Regions from separate parts of the Candidatus Clostridium radicumherbarum genome, predicted to be linked through region 2. Evidence: a T-box and tRNA genes for the amino acid it is inferred to sense, from the RefSeq annotation. Region 2 holds a T-box; the other regions hold tRNA genes.

Region 1 (3,187 bases), on a different contig from region 2:
GTTAAAGAATACTAGATCTCCTGGTGCTAAATTACCTTTACTTACTGATTGACCACTACCAAACTGTGTTCCAGTGTAGTGACCGAGTCCAACACCAAATGCTCTATAGACATAAGCTGTAAATCCTGAACAATCAAATGCATTAGGTCCTGATGCTCCCCATACATATGGTTTCCCTAGAAACTTATATGCATAAGAAACTACACTACTGCTTCCTGCTGAAGCTGGAGCAGTTCCAGTTATTCCACTACCATTGTTTCTGCTTAAGGTTTTATTTTTTGTGGAACTGGTTTTTTGTTCAGTTTTTTGTGGGACTTTAATTACCTTGTCCGTATTTAAGCTTGCTGATCGAACAACCACGTTTGGTTGATCTTTGATTGCTGCATCTGCCTTAACGCTATATCCGTTAAACCTGGCAGAAATACCAAACGCCACTAAAGCTGCCGCAAATAATAGCGGTTTGGCTATAGAGTACTTCATTTGTTTCCCCCCTTCTGTTTGCTTCCGGAGTTAGCTGACGGGTTCGGGTGAAGGTTCCCTACTGATAAGACTTATAACATACATTCATGTCATTCCTAACTGGATAATACCTAGTTTTCTATATATTATAGAAATCAGATTAACCCCTGCATATATTGGTTCCTCCGTACCCATTTTTTGTAAAAACGGGATTCAGCTCTTAATTATTATATTACTAATACTGCTGATGTGTCAATGTTAATTAATAAATTAACAACTTTAACCTTGAAATTTTAAAATTATCATATCCATATCTTCTCCAGATATGTTAAAAAAGTCTTTTGAGACTCTTATCTTTTTAAAACTACTTTTCTTCCAAAAATTATAAATATCTGTATCTCTCTCGCTTACTACAGCATAAAAATCAAATATGCCTAGCTCTACATTAAAGTATTTAATCATAGCCTCTATAATTTTGCTGCCTATGCCTTTATTTCTATAGTCTTTGTCTAATAAATAATACCACAGCCAAACTTCATTAATATTTTTAAATTCTATTCTGCCTTTAATTACACCAATCAGTTTATCTTCCATTTCAATTTTTAAGAAAAACTCATTTTCACTAACATAATATTCTAAAAATCTTTCATAAAAATCATTAAACATTAGAGGTTTCTCGTTCTCACTATTTATATATTGATTATTTATCCAATGCTGTACTAATATAACGTCCTCTTTTTCTATACTAGAAACAGATATATCTTCTATATAAAAATCTACATCAAACATAAATTCACCTCACATCAATAACTTAATTCTACAAAATGAAGTAAAATCCTTTTTTAATATTAAATTATAATTAATGGTATCCATATAAGTTATTACTTGTTTATAATAAATAACTATAAATTAAATGGCATGTACATAAGTTATTACTTATGTACATGCCATTTAATGGTGCAGAAGACGGGACTTGAACCCGTACGGTCTCCCACACGCCCCTCAAACGTGCGCGTCTGCCAATTCCGCCACTCCTGCATACTTATATTCTATTTATTAGCTATGTTACATCAGTTATTATACTACCTCCTTTGCTAATCCGTCAATAATAATTTAAAACTACACAAATACAATATATTTGATCTCTGATAATGTCATAGTATACAACATTTCATTATGTTCCAAATAGAATTACAACATAAAAAGGTGGCAAAGAATAATTCTTTCCACCTTTTTATGTTGTTCTATTATTTTATAACATCACTTGTAAATTTATTTTTATATAAAAATTTATAAATATTGTAGTTTACCTTTACTCTCTTAATATATTTATCCGTCTCTTTAAAGGGTATGTAATGCAGACTCACACCATCCTTTGAATGTTCTGAATCAGCTAACCACTTTTCAACATTTCCTCTTCCACCATTATAGGCAGCCAAAACCAAATCCATATTCCCATTGAATTCTTTTTTTAAGTTATCTAAATACCAGCAGCCCATATTAATATTATAATCTGGATCAAACAGCTTTTCATTTTTATAATCATCAAGCTTCATCTGTTTTGCCGCCCATTCAGCTGTATCTGGAGTTATTTGCATTAATCCATAGGCATTCTTAGAAGAAAGAGCCCTTGATTTATAGTTACTTTCGGTTTTAATAACTGCAGAAATTAAATAAGGATCTAAATTATATTTTTTTGAATATTTATTAATAGAATCTACATAATTAAAGGGATAGAGAATTTTTGAAATATTGCTAAACTCTACAATTAGAATCACAAGCAGTAATATAACAAATACAGTAAACAGACCTCTATGTTTCATATCTTACCTCTGAACTATATATTTCTTGCAAAACCTTATCTACTTGTTTCATTGTAGCCTCAATACTGCTTCTATTATCAATTATAAAGTTAACATACTTCTTTTTATCCTCTAGTGGTATTTGGGCATTTATTCTGTTTTTTACATCATCTAAATTTAAATTATCTCGCTTAACAACTCTCTCTATTTGCGTATTTAAGTCTACCCAAACTAAAATATTAAAATCCATAGCCTTATATAGACCTGTTTCAATTAGTGTAGGAGCATCAACAATGCACATTTTAAATCCTTCATCCTTGTATTTTTCAATTTTTAAGAATATCTCTTTAATAATATAAGGTATAGTTAATGCTTCTAATTTTAATTTTCCTTCAGTATTTTTAAAAACGAAGTTACCAAGTTCTCTTCTTTTAAGAAGGCCTTTATCATCAAAAAATTCAGAGCCAAATTCCTTCCTAATATTACCAACAACTTCAGGGTAAAGTATTAATATGTCTCTTGATATAATATCTGCATCAATAATGGGTATCCCTTTTTCTTTCAGAAAATTAGACACTGTGCTTTTACCGCTTCCTATGCCGCCAGTTAATCCTACCTTTATCATAGCTTCACCTAATTAAATTTATTTGGCATCATACCAATCCTTACCGACATTTATATCTACCTCAAGTGGAACTTTAAGATCAGCAACATTTTCCATTTCTGTCTTTACTAAAGCTTCAACTTCTTTAAGTTCATCTTTATATACATTAAGAATAAGCTCATCATGGACTTGTAAAATTAAAGTACTTTTTAATTTTAAGTCTTTTAATTTCTTTGCAACATTAATCATAGCAAGTTTTATTATATCTGCTGCACTTCCTTGAATAGGTGTATTCATAGCAAGCCTGTCACCTAATGCTTTA
Region 2 (3,187 bases):
AAATCTATAATTGTTTCTTTTAAAAATTCTCCATTTTTTTTCTCTTCATTTAGATACTTTGACAGAGCATTAGTAAACTCCATTATTCTTGCTATGGCAGTATTAAATTGAAGTATTTCTGAATCTTCCGTTACACCTTTAATTGCTGAATGTCTCCAGAAATTTAATTCTTTTTCAGCTTTGTCTATAGTAGTTTTATTGTCCTTTGCATTGATTACTTCTCTTGAAGACTCAAGCAATCTTTCAATTCTATCCACAAATCTTGCAATGGCTTTTAAGCCATCATCACTCCATGCTCCTCCTTCTGTATAGCCAAAGCCAAACATAAGATACATTCTAAAAACATCTGAGCCATATTCTGAAATATAATCGTCAGGATTTATAGTATTACCCTTAGATTTACTCATCTTTTGGCCGTCTGGCCCAAGTATTAAACCTTGGTGAGTAAGTGAAAGGAAGGGTTCATCAAAGTTTAAGTATCCCATGTCTCTAAGAGCCTTTGTAACAAATCTAGCATATAAAAGATGCATACAAGCATGTTCAGGTCCACCAACATATTTATCTACAGGTAGTATTTCATTAATCAGCTCTGAATTGAAGGCTTCTTCAACGTTTTTATTATCTGCATATCTTAAGAAATACCAGGAAGAATCTACAAAGGTATCAAGGGTATCAGGATCCCTTAGAGCCTCACCGCCGCATTTTGGGCAAGTGGTATGCATAAATTCATCACTTTTAGCAAGTGGAGACTTGCCATCTGGTGCGAATTCTACATTATAAGGTAATTCTACTGGAAGGTGATCTTCAGGAACTGGAACTATTCCACAGTGTTCACAATGAACTACAGGAATAGGTGCACCCCAATATCTCTGTCTTGAAACAAGCCAATCTCTCAGTCTATAATTTACCTTTGAAGAACCTAAGGAAGATAATTCAAGCTTATTGACAATTGCCTTTTTAGCTTCTTCTGTGGTTAAACCATTAAATTCTCCACTGTTTACCAGTCTTCCGTATTCTGTAAATGGAAGGCTATCTCCACCTTCAATAACTCTTTCAATAGGCAGTTTGAATTTTGTTGCAAATTCAAAATCTCTTTCATCATGAGCAGGAACAGCCATAACTGCGCCAGTTCCGTAAGTAGCCAACACATAATCAGCAACCCAAATTGGAACCTTTCTTCCATTAATGGGATTTGTTGCGAAACTTCCAGTAAATACTCCTGTCTTTTCACGAGTTAGGGATTGTCTTTCTATATCAGTTTGCTTTCTGGCATTTTCTTTATATTCCTCAACTGCATCCTTGTTTTCAGATGTGGTAAGTTTATCTACAAGCTCATTTTCTGGAGCCAGAACCACATAGGTAACACCAAATAGGGTATCAACTCTAGTAGTAAAAACATTAAAATCAAGGTCAGAATCACAAACCTTAAAATTAACCTCAGCACCGGTAGATCTGCCTATCCAATGCTTCTGCATAGCTTTAGTTTTTTCAGGCCAATCCAAGGTATCTAATTTATCTAAAAGTTCATCTGCATAATCAGTTATTTTTAAGAACCATTGGGTAAGATCCTTCTTTGTAACCTCAGTATCGCAGCGTTCACAATGTCCATCAACTACCTGTTCATTTGCAAGTACTGTGTTACAGCTAGGGCACCAATTAACAGGGGCCTTTTTTCTATAAGCCAAGCCTTTTTCATAAAGCTTTAAAAATACCCATTGAGTCCATTTATAATATTCGGGTAAACATGTAACAACTTCATTATCCCAATTAAACATGGCTCCCATGGCTTTAAGCTGCCTTTCCATGGTTTCAATATTTTTTAATGTTGAGTCCTTTGGATGAATTCCTGTTTTAATTGCATAATTTTCAGCAGGAAGGCCAAAAGCATCAAAGCCCATTGGTTGAAACACATTATAGCCCTGCATCCTTTTCATTCTTGCCCAGGAATCTACAGGACCATAATTAAACCAGTGTCCTGCATGAAGGTTACTGCCTGATGGATAAGAGAACATTTCAAGTACATATAATTTTTTCTTCTCATTTTTATAATCAAACTTGTAAAGCTCTGTTTCTTCCCATTTTTTTTGCCATTTTTTATCTATGGCTGTACTATAATTTGCCATTCTAATTCCTCCCTTTAGTGGTTACGACTGAGCAATTAGGCTCTCTCGTTCCATTCGATAATTATTCGTTAAAGCCCATTTAGGGCTTTAACCTCCTATACTTAGCTAATAAATAAAAAAACCTTCATCTCACTAAGAGACGAAAGTTATTGTTTCGCGGTACCACTCTAATTAAACATAAACATAAATAAAAATGGAAGGTTTATGTTTCACTTAAAAAGATAACGGATTTACCGTACTTACTTTTCTGTAAGTATGCTCCCAGGCGAGTTCATTTAGAATCAAACACTGTTTTGCACCAGCCAACAGCTCTCTTAGTATGCTTTTAAATTACTATTCCTGTTCAAAGCTCATATTTTATAACATTATATTCTAAGTTTTGCTTTATGTCAATGATTAAGTAATTAGAAAAGTTATAAAAATGCAAGGTATTAATAAAAACTTAAATTTACATTAAAGTCAGCTCTTTTTAACTGCTCTAGGGTTATATTTAAAGCATAAGCTCAAAAATTCCTCATCTGGAGTAAATCTTAATTTAACTCTTTTATTTCCACCTGTTATCATGGCAACGTATATATCCTTGTCTGTAGTTTTAGGATAGCAGCTTACAATATCATTAGGTACATTTAAAAAATCTTTAACATAATAGCTGTTTTCAGGCGCTAACAGCTCAACTTCTTTTATTTGAAAATTCATTACTCTTTTTCTTTTTTTCATTTCTACAATTTTATCAATGTCTATTTCTCCATTAGTAAAAGCATACTCATATTCTACATAAAGTTTCTTTTTTCCAAAAAAACAGGCTATAGCTATTAATAAACTTAAAATAAAAACAGGAATTACTGCCATTGATATGACTGCAAGTGCACCAAAAAAATAAACACAAGCATTTAAAAGCTTGTACGTACCTGTCTTATAGGTTGCAGCAAGTTGTTCATAAAAATTATCCAATGTTACTACTCCTCTCAATTGCAATGATATTTAAAGTAATTATAACATTATTTTTAATAAAAAAATATAATATTCGATTTATTTTAATAATTATATAGCAGCTATGATATAAT
Region 3 (3,187 bases), on a different contig from region 2:
ACATAATTGCTCTACTTAAAATACCATCAAGCTTCATATCCCACTGGGTATAGCTTCCAATTCCTATAGGTACTCCTTTTATTGAAAGGAATATACTTCCTCCAATAGTTTCCCCTGCGGCTTTACAAATATCAATTTCTTTCTTAATTCTATCCTCTATTTCATTATTATAACATCTTACTTCACTTTCTTCTATTTTTTCATAATTCTTATTATCAAACAAATATGTATTTACATCACAAATATTTCCTATACTGTTTACTTTACTTCTTACAATAATATTTAGTTCTCTAAGCATATCCTTACAAAGAGCACCAACAGCCGTTCTCATTGCAGTTTCTCTTGCAGAAGTTCTTTCTATTACGTCTCTTATATCTCCGGTATTATATTTTATATATCCAACTAAGTCTCCATGGCCCGGCCTAGGAATTGTAATAGCCTCATTTTCATTTGCCCTTTTACCTAGTTTTTCCTTCCAGTTTTCATAATCTCTATTATATATAACCATGGTTAAAGGATTTCCAGTAGTATAAGTTCCTCTCATTCCAGACCAAATCTCTACTTTATCCTTTTCGATTAACATCCTAGCTCCTCTTCCATAGCCACTTTGTCTTCGTTTTAATTCATTATTTATGTAATCTATATCTATATTAAAATTGGAAGGCAGCCCTTCTATTACAGCCACTAAGGCTTTGCCATGCGATTCACCTGCATCTAAATACTTCAACATATTTGCCTCCTTGTTTATTAAAATATTACAAAGCTATAATTTTCAGCAAACTTTAATTTTATAGCAAAATGAAGCCTAATAGGCTTCATTTAAAATATGCTTAAATCTAGTTCCCGTGATAATTCCGCTAAAACCTTAATACCACCAACACTATTTCCTTTTAAATCAAGGGCAGGTCCATAAACACCGATACCCATTCTACCTGGAACTGCAGCTAAAATTCCTCCACCAACTCCGCTTTTTGAAGGAACTCCAACTTCAACTGCATATTCTCCGGAAGCATCGTAAAGACCACAGGTTACCATAATTGTTTTTACAATTCTGGCAACATTTCTTGGTACCACCTTTTCTCCGCTCCAGGGTAGTATACCATCATTTGCAAGTACTGCACCTATTTTAGCTATATCTTTACAGGTAGCTTCTATGGAACATTGTTTAAAATAAACATCAAGGACAGCTTCTACCTCAGGTTCGATGACTCCCATACTCTTCATAAAATAAGCTAATGCTCTATTTCTATCACCAGTAATTTTTTCGGATTTATAAACTTCTTCATTAAAATCTATAGTAGGATTTCCAGTAATTTTTCTTGTAAAGTTTAAAATTCTATCAAAGGTCTCCTGTCCAGTTTTTCCTGAAATCAAGGAAACTGTCGCTATGGCACCTGCATTTATCATAGGATTAAGGGGTTTTTGAATTTTTTTTGTTTCTAAGTTAATGATAGAATTAAATGCATCCGCCGTTGGTTCAACACCTACTTTTGAAAAAACTCTATCACGGCCATTATCAATTAAAGCTAACATTAAGCTTATAATTTTAGAAATACTCTGTATTGAAAACTTTGTGTTGTAATCTCCGGCAAAGTATTCTTCACCATCTAAGGTTATAACTGAAATCCCTAGAGCATCTGGATTTGCCTTAATTAGTTCAGGTATGTAAGATGCTACTTTCCCATTTATAGTAAAATGTCTATTATTTTCAATAATTGCTTCTAACAGTTTGTTCATTGCTGCCTCCGATTTTTATAAATTAACCTTTAATTCCTCATTATTTTACATTAAATCAGAAATATAATAAAGACCTTTATTGTATTTTATTTAAATTATAAATGACAATTAAAATATTTTATTGATTTTTTTATGAAGCTATGCTAATATTAGTAATGTAATTTTGCCGGTGTGGCGGAATGGCAGACGCACATGACTCAAAATCATGCGGGAAACCGTGCCGGTTCGAGTCCGGCCACCGGCACCATAAAAACCCTGTACATTTGTACAGGGTTTTTATTTAAAATTCATCTGTTACTTTTTTTCTTCTAGGTCCTTTATCATCCTTTTCTTCACTTATACTTACTCTATTGGGCTCTTTATTTTTTGCCTTATGTTTATTTTTTTCCTTTGTCATATTTATACACCCCTATTTAATCCCTTTGTTTTATGTTTTTCCATTTCATCCTCCTGAATTAATTCAGGCTTAGAGGGCTTTTTGTTTTCTTTTTTTGTTGATTTTTTTGTTTCTTTATGACTCATGATACTTCTCCTTTTTATCTAATGCCCACTTCGTTATGAAGTGCCTTAGCACTTTCAGCTATAGGGTCATGTGATATATTTTTCTTTTTAAAATCTCCGTCTTCCTTTTTGTTATTTTGAGTTTTCCTAATATTGTTTTTTCCACTCATAATAAACTCCCCTTTCATATATTAGATTTTCCAATGTAATATCTTTTATGTGTATAAGTAATTCGAAAAAAGAGCCAAAAGACTATTTTTTAATCCATTTCCATGTATCCTATTTCCCTATAAATATCTTTAAGTGCTGCTTCCATTTCTTTTTCTTTAATTTCGTATAAATTTGCAGTTCCGTTAACTATATCAGATGGATTTAAATAATTGTTTTTCTCCTTAATTTTTAAATTTTCTTGATCATCCATAAGTTTAATCTCCTTTATAAGTGGGAATAAGTTAACCATAGGATTTACAATTAATTTAAATTTATACTATAGCTTTTTTTTCATTATCATCTTTTGTTTTTAAAATGTTTGACCACTTACTACATCTATCTCCAAAATAGCCCAAAATGTTTTTCTCATCCTTTATTTCTGAAATCTCACAATTGTTGGTGCAGCCCTCACACTCAAAGCTTCTTGAGTAGACTTCCTTTTCTGCTAAACTTAACCCTCTGAATAAGCTGTATTTTTTCTTTGCTACTGCTTCACTTGCAAGTATTGCTGCTCCAATGGCTCCCATCATATTATAGTGCTTAGGTACAATCACCTTCATGCCAAGTTCCTTTTCAAAGGCATCCTTGATTCCAATATTTGCAGCGACACCTCCTTGAAAGATAACTTTGCTTTGTATGGTTTTACCCTTTGCAACATTATTTAAATAATTTCTAACTAAGGCTTTACAGAGCCCTGCAATAATATCAGCCTCATTATATCCAAGCTGCTGTTTATGTA
Region 4 (3,187 bases), on a different contig from region 2:
ATATACACTTCAATATTTCATCTTCATATTTATCAAAAATAATATTCCAATCATCTACAATTTGTATATCTATTTGCCTGTCCTTTGGCAGTGTCTTATTCATATTGGCATAGCTTTGTGATGAATATATTATTTTTTCTGTAAAAACAGTATTGGGAGAATTAAAATGTGGGTAAATTTTATACTTCCTAAGAACATTTAAGACCTCTTCACATTTTCTCTTACCAAGTACAGCTTTATATATTATTTCATCTCTGTCCTTTTCACGAATGTAGGATCCATTTGTAGCAATGATAGGAACCTTTATTCCTATTAAATCAGCAAAATATCTAGCTGAAGTGAATATTCTTCCTGTACAAATAGTAACTTTTACACCTTTGTCATGAGCTTTTTTAATAGTATCTAAGTTTTTTTTACTTATCTCACCTCTGGTATTTAAAAGTGTACCATCCATATCCATACATAACAGCTTAATCATCTTTAAATATCTGCCTCCTTCGTTAGTTCATATGTAATATATTATAGCAAAAATATTGCTTCAAAACAAAAACACGGGAATAACCCGTGTTAAATTAGTTATTATTTTTCTGAAAATATTTAATAACTCCCTTAGCTATATTATCTCCATAATTTCTAAGAACATTATCCTGAGTTAATTTATTTCTATCTTCGGTATTACTTATAAATCCACATTCTAAAAGTACACTAGGTATATTGCTATATCTTAATACTGCAAAGTTCTGTCTAAGAATACCTACATTCTTCCAAGAATCGCTTTTCACAAGTTCACTTTGCATAGTTTTTGCAAGTCTAATTCTTTCTTCAGTTTGAAATCCATTAGGATCATAATAATAACTAGAAACACCACAGTATTTACTCTCTTTGTTCTCATTAACATGTACTGATACAAAGATATCAGCTAAAGACGAATTTGTAATATCTCCAATTTCTTTAAGTGGTAATAATTTGTCTTCATCTCTTGTTAAAATTACTTTAATGCCGCTGAATTCAAGCTGATCAGCAGCGTAATTTGCAATCTTTAAATTGATATCCTTCTCATATAAACTGCCATAATTGGCTCCCTTATCAACACCGCCGTGGCCTGGATCAATTACAACACTATGAGTAAAAGGCTTGTCCACTTTTGAAATAAGAATAATAATATTTTTCTTATTGTTCCTATCAATACTTACAAAATTATTATGCTCTAGCTTTTTTTTAATCTTTAGAATGTAACCATCTTTTGTAATGTTATAACCAAGATCCTGGTCTTGTAATTTCTTGTCTCCATTAAGATTTATACTTTCTGCCTCATCCTTTTTTAGGTTGATGTTAATATAATCTTTATTGTCTTCTAAGTTTAATTTTTCAATTTCTCTATCGCAGCTAATAATGTATTTTTTAAAATAACTGCTCTCTGAAATAGAGATATTTCCCTGGTTACCAGCAGCTAATACCATTTTAATGACTTGAGAATTGCTTGTACTATGCATACGGATGTTAATTGCATAAATCAAATTAATACTTATTGCTAAAAAAATAAAACAGCTCAAAGTTAATTTTTTTATACTTTCTAGTTTATTATTCATATCCCACCTTCCAATTATGTTTATTTAAATTAATACCACCGATAAATGCTTATCAGTGGTAATTATTTTTAAATTGGTGCAGAAGATGGGATTTGAACCCACACGTGGTTAAACACTGGCTTCTGAGACCAGCCTGTCTGCCAATTCCAGCACTTCTGCGTTATGTGTTAATATTTTTAATACTCTTATATAATATCATAATTTTGTTTCTAATTAAAGAGATTTTACCTATATAGTAATATTTTTTTATGAAATAAATAAATTTATTTTGTCTTTTTGCTAGATAGCTTTCAATAAACTTAAAAAAATCTTCTCTGTTAAATTCCTGCACACCTATGCCGCCGAAGTATTCGTCATAGGCTAGCTTACATATTTCCTTTAACTTTAATGAAAGTACACTCTCTAATGAATCAATAAACTCCAGATCTGTCAAAGTTTCTGGCTTTTTAATACCTAAAGCTTCAACCCTTTCTAGTGAATATTTATATAGAGGAACTATACTGGGCTTCTTCAATATAGCATGTTTCTTAATTTTAAAGTTAAAAATAAATAGTAAGTTTAATAATATAATTAGTAAAATTGCATAAATAATATACAATATACTTTGGTTTATTCCTTTTTTTGAAGTATTAGCACCAATATCTCCTGCCTCTTCTTTAGCTCCTTTACTTGGAGCCTGTTTTCCGTTATTGGCATTACCGTTTTGTGTAAAAATACTACCTTTGTCAGCCTCTTCTTCCTTGTGAATGTATTCAACAGCATTTGGAACTGCATCAACTGTATACCAGAGTCCTGATGTAGGAGTCTGCATGTAAAGAACTTCAGTCCATGCATGGGCATCTTCATTTTTAACCTCATATAAGCCATTGTTGTCTTTTTCATTTACCATATTAAAGCCTTCCACATATCTAGCTGGAATGCCTGCAATTCTGCACATAATGGTTTCTGCTGTTGCAAAGTAAGTACAGTACCCCTTTTTCTCTGTAAATAAAAAATAATCAAGGAATTCTTGCCCATCTGGTACATTAGAAACCTTTAAACTATATTTATAATTTGATTTTAAGTAGTTATTTATTGCTTGAATCTTTTCATAATTATACTTTTTATCTTTTGTTAGAGAATAAACTAAATCATATATTCTTGAGCTTAGATTATCAGGCAGCTCTAGATACTTCTTATACCAATCATTATAATATAGGGTTCCTACTTCATTTTTATCAGTACTAATACCATAATCATGGATATTTAATCCATAGCCATTTAATTTATAAAAACTAATTTGATAGGGTTTTTTCACAACGCTGCTCGTTACAAAGGTTGGGATATCATCATAGAAGATATTACCTTTCTCTACTACTGCATTATAGGCATATTCAGGCGTAAATAAAGTAGAGCTGTTTAAACCTTCAGGATATATTGTTAAAGACTTACTTTCACCTATAAAGCTCTTAGAAAAATTATCTTGAAACATTGACATGTTCTTATCGCTCTGCAGATAATACTTAACATTACTATTAGACCAATTAAATCCATTATAAAAGTCCTTTACATCACCTTTAAGATAATATGTGCCATCACTTTTAACCCTAAAAGCAAGG

The links. A T-box is a leader RNA that pairs with one kind of tRNA and senses whether it is charged. The one in region 2 lies ahead of leuS (leucine--tRNA ligase), so its partner is inferred to be a tRNA-Leu.
Region 1: it encodes a tRNA-Leu, which carries the amino acid that the T-box ahead of leuS (leucine--tRNA ligase) is inferred to sense. The anticodon was not compared.
Region 3: it encodes a tRNA-Leu, which carries the amino acid that the T-box ahead of leuS (leucine--tRNA ligase) is inferred to sense. The anticodon was not compared.
Region 4: it encodes a tRNA-Leu, which carries the amino acid that the T-box ahead of leuS (leucine--tRNA ligase) is inferred to sense. The anticodon was not compared.

The regions. Positions count from the first base shown of each region.
Region 1 covers NZ_JBJHZY010000001.1:1,404,176-1,407,362, reverse strand. The annotation lists gene ACJDUH_RS06655 (C40 family peptidase) at 1-480, opposite strand, end outside; cyclic di-AMP (ydaO/yuaA leader) riboswitch at 485-688, opposite strand; gene ACJDUH_RS06650 (GNAT family N-acetyltransferase) at 739-1,248, opposite strand; tRNA gene ACJDUH_RS06645 (tRNA-Leu) at 1,415-1,497, opposite strand; gene ACJDUH_RS06640 (lytic transglycosylase domain-containing protein) at 1,707-2,282, opposite strand; gene coaE (dephospho-CoA kinase) at 2,272-2,886, opposite strand; gene polA (DNA polymerase I) at 2,905-3,187, opposite strand, start outside.
Region 2 covers NZ_JBJHZY010000002.1:114,412-117,598, reverse strand. The annotation lists gene leuS (leucine--tRNA ligase) at 1-2,123, opposite strand, end outside; T-box leader at 2,256-2,479, opposite strand; gene ACJDUH_RS10370 (DUF6106 family protein) at 2,583-3,074, opposite strand.
Region 3 covers NZ_JBJHZY010000001.1:1,398,212-1,401,398, reverse strand. The annotation lists gene aroC (chorismate synthase) at 1-730, opposite strand, end outside; gene glsA (glutaminase A) at 820-1,737, opposite strand; tRNA gene ACJDUH_RS06615 (tRNA-Leu) at 1,903-1,984, shown strand; gene ACJDUH_RS06610 (hypothetical protein) at 2,137-2,259, opposite strand; gene ACJDUH_RS06605 (CPC_1213 family protein) at 2,274-2,408, opposite strand; gene ACJDUH_RS06600 (hypothetical protein) at 2,498-2,659, opposite strand; gene ACJDUH_RS06595 (acyl-CoA dehydratase activase) at 2,721-3,187, opposite strand, start outside.
Region 4 covers NZ_JBJHZY010000001.1:1,243,271-1,246,457, reverse strand. The annotation lists gene ACJDUH_RS05895 (Cof-type HAD-IIB family hydrolase) at 1-478, opposite strand, end outside; gene ACJDUH_RS05890 (N-acetylmuramoyl-L-alanine amidase family protein) at 573-1,589, opposite strand; tRNA gene ACJDUH_RS05885 (tRNA-Leu) at 1,664-1,748, opposite strand; gene ACJDUH_RS05880 (transglutaminase-like domain-containing protein) at 1,750-3,187, opposite strand, start outside.